Regions from separate parts of the Conexibacter sp. JCM 18997 genome, predicted to be linked through region 2. Evidence: riboswitches for the same ligand, from Rfam matches in the RefSeq annotation. Region 2 holds a riboswitch; the other holds the start of a gene.
What was found. Region 2 has a riboswitch for cyclic di-AMP ahead of ACZ5UI_RS02095 (hypothetical protein). Riboswitches for the same ligand answer to the same signal wherever they lie in the genome.
Positions count from the first base shown of each region.

Region 1: another riboswitch for cyclic di-AMP. It lies ahead of ACZ5UI_RS26320 (septal ring lytic transglycosylase RlpA family protein); the one in region 2 lies ahead of ACZ5UI_RS02095 (hypothetical protein).

Region 1 covers NZ_AP043885.1:5,247,996-5,252,749, forward strand. The annotation lists gene ACZ5UI_RS26315 (hypothetical protein) at 1-929, shown strand, start outside; gene ACZ5UI_RS26320 (septal ring lytic transglycosylase RlpA family protein) at 934-1,617, opposite strand; cyclic di-AMP (ydaO/yuaA leader) riboswitch at 1,612-1,776, opposite strand; gene ACZ5UI_RS26325 (hypothetical protein) at 1,803-2,234, opposite strand; gene ACZ5UI_RS26330 (sigma-70 family RNA polymerase sigma factor) at 2,399-3,502, shown strand; gene ACZ5UI_RS26335 (N-acetyltransferase family protein) at 3,511-4,020, shown strand; gene ACZ5UI_RS26340 (GntR family transcriptional regulator) at 3,944-4,681, opposite strand.
Region 2 covers NZ_AP043885.1:394,073-398,826, forward strand. The annotation lists gene ACZ5UI_RS02080 (DNA polymerase III subunit alpha) at 1-950, shown strand, start outside; gene ACZ5UI_RS02085 (c-type cytochrome) at 990-1,475, shown strand; gene ACZ5UI_RS02090 (TraR/DksA family transcriptional regulator) at 1,527-1,877, shown strand; cyclic di-AMP (ydaO/yuaA leader) riboswitch at 2,064-2,214, shown strand; gene ACZ5UI_RS02095 (hypothetical protein) at 2,215-2,772, shown strand; gene ACZ5UI_RS02100 (carboxymuconolactone decarboxylase family protein) at 2,975-3,526, shown strand; gene ACZ5UI_RS02105 (winged helix-turn-helix transcriptional regulator) at 3,551-3,946, shown strand; gene ACZ5UI_RS02110 (dihydrolipoamide acetyltransferase family protein) at 3,906-4,754, opposite strand, start outside.

The sequences.
Region 1 (4,754 bases), 410 kb from region 2:
ACGGCGCCACGCTGGCCCGCCGCGAGCTGCCCGAGGATCCGGCCCAGACCGGCGCGGCCTACAACGGCATGGTCGTGCTGTCCGACGGGCGGCTGGCGGTCAAGAAGATCGAGCGCGGCCCGTGCCTGGACCCGTCCACGCTGGGCGGCCTGGCCTGCTCGGCGGCCAACGGGCTGCCGTCGGTGATCGCGATCGTCGATCCCGGCGACCTGTCGATCGTCTCGCAGGTCACGCCGCCCGAGCCGAGCACCGGGCGCATCAGCGCCGCGGCGCTGGACGGGCGTGAGTACGTCTACGTGGCCGGGCGCGACACGGTGTTCCGCTACGCCTACGCGCGCGGCCGCCTGACGCTCGATCGCTCCTGGGGCCCGGTGACCTACCGCACGGGCGAGCAGACGCCGGGCACCGCCGCCGGCGTGATGGGCGACTGGGTGGTGATCCAGACGAACTTCCTGCCCTCGCCCCAGCCGCTGACGGTGACGGCGGTCAACGTGCGCGACAGCAGGCGCGTGTTCCACATCCAGCCCTTCGCCGATGCGCACGCGCCCAGCAGCTGGATCGTCTCCAAGGCCGCGCTGGACGCGGGCAACGCGACGATCGTCACCCACGACACGGCCACGCGGCGGATGGGCGCGCTGCGCCTGGACCCGCGCCGCGGGCTGTCGGTGCGCTGGACGCGGCGCCTGCAGTCGTTCGCGTTCACCGCCCTCGTCGGGCCGCCCAAGCGACGCGAGATCGTGATCCCCGACCTGCGCGCCGAGGGCGACGTGGTCACCTGGCTGGACGAGGCCACCGGCGCGCTCCACGCGCGCTCGGCGCCGCTGTCGGCGCAGCCCGCGCCCGGGAACATCGTCACGCCCGGCTTCGACGGGCGCTTCTACTACCTGGCGCCGCTGGGGCGCCTGTGGGAGCTGTCGCCCGGCGCCTGAGGATCTAGCGACCGTCGGCGGGCGCGTCGGCGACGGGGGCCCAGCCGACCGCGTCGGTGCCCTCCATGCCGATCGCCTGCGCGGCGGCCCAGGTCAGGTCCAGCGCGACGCCCTTGGCGTACGGGCCGCGGTCGATGACCGGCACCTCGACCGAGCGGCCGTCGAGGTACACGGCGACCATCGTGCCGCAGGGCAGCGTCTTGTGGGCGACGCCCATCGTCGTCTTCGACAGCCGCACGCCGCACGCCGTCTTGCGCCCGAACATGCCGTACCAGGTGGCGCGCGTGGGCTTGTAGACGGTGGCCGTGCCCGCGACCGCGTCGGCCGTCGCCGCGGTGGCCCCCGTCGTGTCGGGCACGGCGCGCAGCGCGTAGCGGCCGGCGGCGTCGGCCGCCCAGGAGACGGTGAACGCGCCGGTCTGATCGGCCCGGCCGCGGCCGATCGCCTCCCACGCGTCGGTGTCGGGATCCTGGCGCTCGACGCGCACGCCGGCGCTGGCCGCCGACGCGAGCTTGCCGGAGATCTTCACGGTGTCGCCGACCATCGCCCCGGGCGTCACGGTCAGGCCGCCGGTGTCCCCGAACGACGCGCCGCCCGTGGGCGCGGGCGCTTGGGCGAGGGCAGCGGAACCGGCCGTCAGCGTGGTGACGACGATCGCGGCAGCGATGGCAATGGGGCGCAGAAGCATGATCGGGCTGGCCTGCGGGGTTAGCTGACGGGCTCGCGACGCTGAGAGCGCCGCTACGGCTCAAGGTTGAGCCGACTCGCCCCATGCGGACACGGTCCGCGGTGGGTTCCCCGTCGCCGGTGTGGACAGATGCACACCGGCGTTCGGCAATGCCCAGGGAGCATAACCCCCTGAGATCTGGCGTGCTACTTCCCGCCCGGCAGCTTGGACCGCGCGGCCTTCAGCGCCTCGCGCCCGATCACCAGCCCGACGTGCGCGATGTCGTTGGCCGCGGCGACCGCGGTCTGCAGGATCTCGGCGCCGCTGGGCGGCTCGATCGGGCGGCGCTCGGACGGCGGCGCGGGCTCGGGCGGAGCCGGCGGGGTCGCCTTCGGCTTGGGCTTGGCGGTCGCCTTCGGCTTGGCGGCCGCCTTCGGCTTGGCGGTCGCCTTCGGCTTGGCGGTCGCCTTGGGCTCGGCCGCGGCCTTCGGCTTGGCGGCCGTCTTCGGCTTGGCCGCAGGCTTGGGAGCGGTCGCGGGCGTGGTGCCGTCGGCGCTGGCGCGTCGCGTGCTGCGACGGGCCGGGCGCGTCTTCGGCAGGCGCGAGAGAACGTCGTCGGAGTCGTCGTCAGCAGCCATGTCCTGAGCATTCTCGCGCAACGCCGCGGGAGCCGTCGCGGAGGGCACTAGGATGGAATCCACGCCCGCCCGCCAGGCACCAAGCTCACCCGGTCTGCGAGACCGGAAATCCGCACGGGTACGAGGCGATTGACCTTCCATAGGCGAGACGGAAACGGAACTTGATGTCAGTCGCAGAGCTTCAGGAACTCGAAGAGATCAAGGGCCTTCTGGCGAAGGGCCAGCAGGTGGGCGTCCTGACGCACGCGGAGATCGCCAGCGCGATCTCCGAGTTGGACGTCGACGAGGCCGACGTGGAGGAGCTCAACTCCTTCTTCGAGGCGCAGGAGATCGAGCTCGTGGAGGAGGTCGACCCGGCGGCGACCGCCGCCAACGAGGTCGAGCGCGCGCCCGACAAGCGGGGCGGCCGTCGCAAGAAGGCGACGATCGACCTGCGCCCGGACATGACGACGGACTCCTTGCAGCTGTTCCTCAAGGACATCGGCAAGGTCCGCCTGCTGACCGCGCAGGAAGAGGTCGATCTGGCCAAGCGCATCGAGCGCGGCGACCTCGACGCCAAGCAGAAGATGGTCGAGTCCAACCTGCGCCTGGTCGTCTCGATCGCCAAGAACTACCGCAACCAGGGCCTGCCCTTCCTCGACCTGATCCAGGAAGGCACCCTGGGCCTCGTGCGCGCGGCCGAGAAGTTCGACTACCGCAAGGGCTTCAAGTTCTCCACCTACGCGACCTGGTGGATCCGCCAGGCGATCGCCCGCGCCCTGGCCGACAAGGCGCGCACGATCCGCATCCCGGTCCACGTCGTCGAGAAGCTCAACAAGATCGGCCGCGCCGAGCGCAAGCTGGTCACCGAGCTGGGCCGCGAGCCCACGGCGGAGGAGATCGCCGAGGTCACCGGCATCGACCCCGAAGAGGTCGACTCGATCAAGCGCTCCGCGCAGGCTCCGGTCTCGCTGGAGAAGCCGGTCGGTGACGAGGAGGAGTCCGAGTTCGGCCAGTTCATCGCCGACGAGCGGGCCGAGTCGCCCTACGAGCGTGCGGCCGAGATCCTCACCAAGGAGGCGCTGCGCGAGGCGCTGGAGAACCTCTCCTACCGCGAGCGTCGCGTGCTCGAGCTGCGCTACGGCCTGGGCGGGGAGCACCCGCGCACGCTGGACGAGGTCGGGCGCACGTTCAACGTGACGCGCGAGCGCATCCGCCAGATCGAGAACCAGTCGCTGAAGAAGCTGCAGTCGCTCGCCGAAGCGCAGAAGCTCCGCGACGTCGCCTAGGTCCGCGGATGGACATTCGCCACGCGCGCCCGAGTGACATCGCGCGCGTCGTGGCGATCTACAACCAGAACGTCGCGCTGCCGGTCGCGCTGGACCAGCGGCGCAACTGGTTCCACGAGCGCGACCCGCGGCGCCGCCCGCTGTGGGTCGCGGAGGTCGACGGCGTCGTCGCCGGCTGGCTGTCGGTGGACGACTTCTACGGCCGCATCGGGTACGAGGGCGCGGTGCAGATCGGCGCCTACGTCGATCGCCTCCAGCGCGACGCCGGGATCGGGTCCGCGCTGCTGGCGCACTGCATCACCTGCGCGCCGCGCCTGCGCATCGAGGCGATCCTCAGCTACATCCTGGCCGAGAACCCCGCGCCGATCGCCATCTGCGCGGCGCACGGGTTCGAGCAGTGGGGCCGGCTGCCGGGCGTGTCGGGCACCGGTGACGTGCTGATCATGGGGCTGCGGGTCGCTGATGCATCGCGATCTCGTAGCGATCACCTCGATAGAGCGACCGCGCACTCTCGATGACGCCGCCGCCCGCCCGGCGGGTGGTGCGCAGGAACAGCAGCGCGGGCTGGCCCTCGGCCGCGTGCAGCAGCGCGGCCTCGGTCGCGTTCAGCGCGACCGCGCTGGCCCGCTGGCGCGCTTCGCCGAAGGCCACCGCGTAGCGCTCGCGCAGCAGCGCGTAGAGCGAGCGGCCGTCCAGCGCCGCGTCCTCCAGGCCGGGGAAGTCCTCGCCGGGCAGGTGCAGCCACTCGACGGCGATCGGCTCGCCGTCGGCGGTGCGCACGCGGTGGATGCGCACGACGGGCGCGCCGGGCGCCAGCTCCAGCGCGGCGGCCACCTGGTCATCGGCGCCGATCACCTCCTGCAGCAGCGTGTAGCCACCCGGGGTCATGCCGCGCTTGACGATGTCCTGGCTGAACGAGGAGAACGCCTCGCTCTGCACGATGCGTGGCTCGGCCACGAACGTGCCCTGGCGCTCGACGCGGTAGGTCACGCCGTCGGCGGTCATGCGGTCCAGCTCGCGCCGCACGGTCATGCGCGCGACGCCGAAGCGCTCGGCCAGCACGCGCTCGGAGGGCAGCAGCGCGCCCGGGCCCAGGCCGGCGATCAGCCGCATCAGGCGGTCGCGCAGCTCCGCGCCCTTGGGCTGGGATCCGGACAGCGGTGCGAGGTCGCCGGACATGGCCGTGGTGTATACCAGTTCTTGACTGGTATAGACCAGAGCGCTACGGTGCGTCGCTCCACGCAAACGTGCG
Region 2 (4,754 bases):
TCAACGCCAGCGCGGTCGAGTGCTCGGTCACACCGGAAGGGGCGGTGCGGGTCGGGCTGGGCTACATCCACGGCGTGCGCGGCGGCGAGGTCGCGGCGCTGGTGGCCGAGCGCGAGCGGGGCGGGCCCTACCGGACGATCGAGGACCTGGCGGCGCGGGCGGGCGCGGGACGGCCGGCGCTGGAGCAACTGGCCTGGTCGGGCGCGTGCGACCGGCTGGTGGTCGGCCAGGGCGGCGCGTCGGTGGCCCGGCGGACCGCGCTGTGGCAGCTGGGCGTGGCCGCGCCGTCGACGCCGGTCGGCGATCACGGGACGCAGCTGGCGCTGTCGCTGGACCTGCCGGCGGCGCCGGAGCTGGCGGGACTGGGGGACTGGGACGCGATGGTCGCCGACTACGCCACGACCGGGATGGCGATCGCCCACCATCCGTTCGCGCTGCTGCGCGGGCACCTGACCAGCCAGGGCGTCGTGTCCAGCCGGGCGTTGGAGGACCTGCGACACGGGACCGACGTGCAGCTGGCCGGGCTGGTGATGGCGCGCCAGAAGCCGGCGACGGCCAACGGGGTGTGCTTCCTGCTGCTGGAGGACGAGTTCGGGACGGTCAACCTGATCGTGCCGCCGCCGGTCTACGAGCGCGACCGGCTGACCGTGCGCTCCGAGCCGCTGGTGATCGCCGAGGGGCGGATGGAGCGCTACGCGTCGGCGGGCGGGGCGATCAACGTCGTCGTGCGGCGGTTGCGGCCGCTGCAGGTGCCCACCGGGCGGCTGGCCTCGGTGCACGATCTGCCCTCCGCGGTGCCGCAGGAAGGCGCGGACGGGGCGCGCGAGAGCGGCGTCGCGGTGGGGGAGGAAGCCGAGGCGGCGTTGGCGGCGGCAGGCGGTTCTGCGGGCGGCGCGTTCCGGGCGGTGGCGCCGCCGGTGCAGAGCTTTGCGCGGGGGCGGAGCCGATGAGCAAGCCGATCCGGGGCGCGGCCCGATAGATTCCCGGACATGGCCATTGCTGTACTTGTCATCTTCTGGGTCGTTATCGGAACGGGCGTCGTGCTGGTCGCGATGGCCGCGACCCGCAAGCCGCATCGCGAGGACGATGGCGGCTCCCGGGCTGGACGCCTTGCCTTCGGCGTTGGCCTCACGCTCCTCGTCGTGCTCGGCGCGATCGTCATCCCCACGGTTGTCATGGTCGACAACTCGGAGTCGAACGCCGAGGCGAAGGGCGGCGTGGACCTCACCGCGGCCGAGGTGCGCGGACGCGAGATGTTCGCGGCCAACTGCGCCGTCTGCCACACGCTGTCGGCCTCCAACGCGGTCGGTCGCGTGGGCCCGGACCTCGACACCCTGCGTCCGCCCAAGGCACTCGTGCTCGACGCGATCGCCAAGGGGCGCGCGCGCGGCATCGGCCAGATGCCGGCCGACCTGCTCAGCGGTGAGGACGCGCAGGACGTGGCCGACTACGTTGCGGCGGTCGCCGGGCACTGACCCGGAGATCTCAGCGGCGGTCGGAACCCGAACGCCAGGAGGAGATCGACCATGGACGAAGCCCGAGCGAAAGAGCTGTTGGCGGCCGAGCGTGCGCGCATCGAAGGCCTGCTGGCCTCGGCCAGCGCGCCCGACGCCGGCCCCGACGACGAGCCGCACCTGGAGCAGCACGTCGCCGACCAGGCCAGCGACCTGTACGACAAGGAGCGCGACGAGGGCCAGGCCGAGGACCTGCGCGACCGCCTGGCGGCGATCGAGCGGGCCGAGCAGCGGTTGGCCGACGGCACCTTCGGCACGTCGACGATCAGCGGCGAGCCGATCCCCGACGCGAGGCTGGAGGTCGTGCCCTGGGCCGAGCGCACCGTCGCCGAGCAGGCCACCTGGGAGCGCGGCGGCAACTAGTGCCCTGAGGTCCGCCGTGTCTGACGGCGGACCACCGCGGCGCTGACCATCCGGTCGGCAGGCCCGGGCTCACGAGGAAATTCGCCCAAAGTCCGGCCTGATCAGGGTCGGGCGGGCCTTGACATCTTCCGTGCAGGTTTCCAGAAGAAAACCGCTGTTGCAGGGATTTCCCGAATCGCTAGGATGGCCAACGTTCCGCTGAGTCGTCCCCGGCAATGAGGCCGGCCGATGAGCGGGGGACCCGATGCCGTCCGGGGCGAATCGCACAATGTGCGTAGCGCGAAACTCTCATGCGCGAGCCCGTCAGCTAACCCCGTAAGCCGTCAAGAGAGAAGCGATGCCCCACGCTGCCCGAGCCCAGGACTCCTGGTCCGACCCGCCGCCCCGTCGCCCCCGCCGTCAGGCTGCCGATTGGGCCTCGCCGGAAGATCTCGAGATCCTGAGCACGATCGGCCGCCCGCGGGAGGCCGACTGGTCCGTCCTGACGCTGGAGCGCGACGACGAGGCCGGCGACGCGTTCGCCGCCGACGACGACGCCCCCGCCACGGTCGACGCCGCGGCGATGGCCCGCCGGCCCATGCGGGTCGTCGCGTCCGAGCCCGAGCAGTCCTACGACGTCGAGCCCGACGTCGTCGCGCACATGCAGATCGCTCCCGCCGGCCCGGCCCCGCTGGACCTGCCGCCGCAGCGCGCCGCCAACGGCCGCCGCACGGTGGTCATCCGCGGCCAGGTGGCCGAGCGCGAGCGCCCCTACGCCACGACCGCCCAGCGCCACCGCCCGTCCCGCCGCCCGAGCGAGCGCGTCGGCGCCCGCCCCGACCGCGTCGCCCTGTGGGCGTTCGGCCTGGGCCTGCTGCTGATCCTCGTCGCGGTGCTCAGCGCCGCCGGCGCCTGACCGCCGCCGTCCATCCCGCGGCCGCACCGGCCGCCACACCAAGCCATCCGAAGCCCGCCACCGCAGCGGGTTGTCGTCGTCGTGTGATCGCGGTTGCGCACGTCCGCGCCGGGGCGTATCCTTACGAATCGTAAGGTGCTGAACCTTGTGAAGCGCCGGACCCTCTCCCTCATTCTCGAAGGGCCGCCCCATGAAGACAGCGATGAGCCGATTCCCCGTCCACGACGACCTGACCGCCCCGGAGGGGTCGCTGCCGGTGCTGCGCGGCGCCCTGGCCAGCGCCGGCCAGCTCCCGAACTTCCTCGCCGTCCTGGCCGAGTCCCCGGCGGCCCTGCGCGGCTACGCGCGCTTCCGTTCCGAGCTGCGCCGCGGCTCGCTGACGCTCTCGACGCTCGAGCGCATCTCGCTCGGCGTGGCCGAGCACCACGACTCCCAGCCGGGGATCGTGCTCCACACGCGCCTGGCCCGCAACGCCGGGCTGGGGCAGGACGAGATCGCCCGGGCCCGCGAGTTCAGCTCCGAGGAGCCCAAGGAGGCGGCGCTGCTCGCGCTCCTGCGCGCGCTGGTCGAGAACCCCGGCACCCCGCCGATGCACCTCCACGAGGAGGCCATCGAGTCGGGCTGGACGCACGAGCAGCTGCTCGAGGCGATCGCCTACGTCTCGATGGAGACGTTCACCGCGATGGTCAACGTGGCCGGCAACATCCCGGTGGACGGGTCCAGCGAGATGACCAGGCAGCTGCAGGCCGCGTAATCCCGAGGGCGTAGGCTCTTCGTGATGGCCGAAGACCCCGATTGCACCTGCTGCCCGCACCTCCACGAGGCGGTGGAGCTGATCGGCAGGCGTTGGACGGGGGCCATCATCGAAGTCCTACGCCACGACGGGCCGCTGCGGTTCTCCGAGCTCGTCAACGCGATTCCGGGCCTGTCGGACCGGCTCTGCTCGGAGCGCATGAAGGAGCTCGAGGCGCGCGGCGTCGTCGAGCGCACGGTCCACGCGGGGCCGCCCGTGCGCGTCGAATACGACCTCACGCGGATGGGCCGGGCGCTGGGCCCGTCGCTCAACGCCCTGCAGGCCTGGGCGCAGGAATGGCTGAACGAGCCGTCCGCGGCCGACGCCGAAGCCGACGCCGCTAGAACGCCAACGCGAGCGGGTTCTCCAGCAGCGCCTTGACCCGCCCGAGGAACTGGGCGGCGTCGGCGCCGTAGAGGATCCGGTGGTCGCTGGCCATCGTCACCGTCATCATGTGGCGGGCCACGAGCTCGCCGTCGCGCACCACCGCACGTGGCTCGATCGCGCCGACGGACAGGATCGCCGCCTGGGGCGCGTTGACCACCGAGGTGAACGCGGTCACGCCGAACATGCCGAGGTTCGACACGGTGAACGTGCCCCCCGACAGGTCGGGCGGGCGGACGGAGCCGTCGCGGACGGCGGCGGCGAGCGCCCGGGTGGTGCGGGCGATCTCGCCCAGCGACTTGGTGTCGGCGTCGAACACGGTGGGCACCACCAGCGCGTCGTCGCCGGCGACGGCCATGCCGACGTTGACGGCGGCGTGCAGCTCGAAGTGGCCGTCCTTGTAGGAGCCGTTGGCCCGCGGGTACTCGCGCAGGGCCAGGGCGCAGGCCTTGATGACCATGTCGTTGAACGACGGCACGGGCTGGCCGTCGGCGGCGGCGTCCTTGAGCTGCGCGCGCAGGCCACGGGCGCCGTCCATCTCGATGTCCATCGAGACCTCATACGACGGCACGGTGGCGCGCGACTCGGCCATGCGCCGGGCCACGACCTGCTGGGTCCGATTGAGCTCGACGACCTCGACGTCGCCCTTGTTCCCGCCCGGGCTGGGCGCGGCGGCGGGGGCCGGCTCGGGCGCGGCGGCGACGGGCGCGGGAGCGGCGGCGACGGGCGCCGGCGCGGCGGCCGGACCCGACTCCAGCGCGGACAGCACGTCGGCCTTGACGATGCGCCCGGCCGGGCCGCTGCC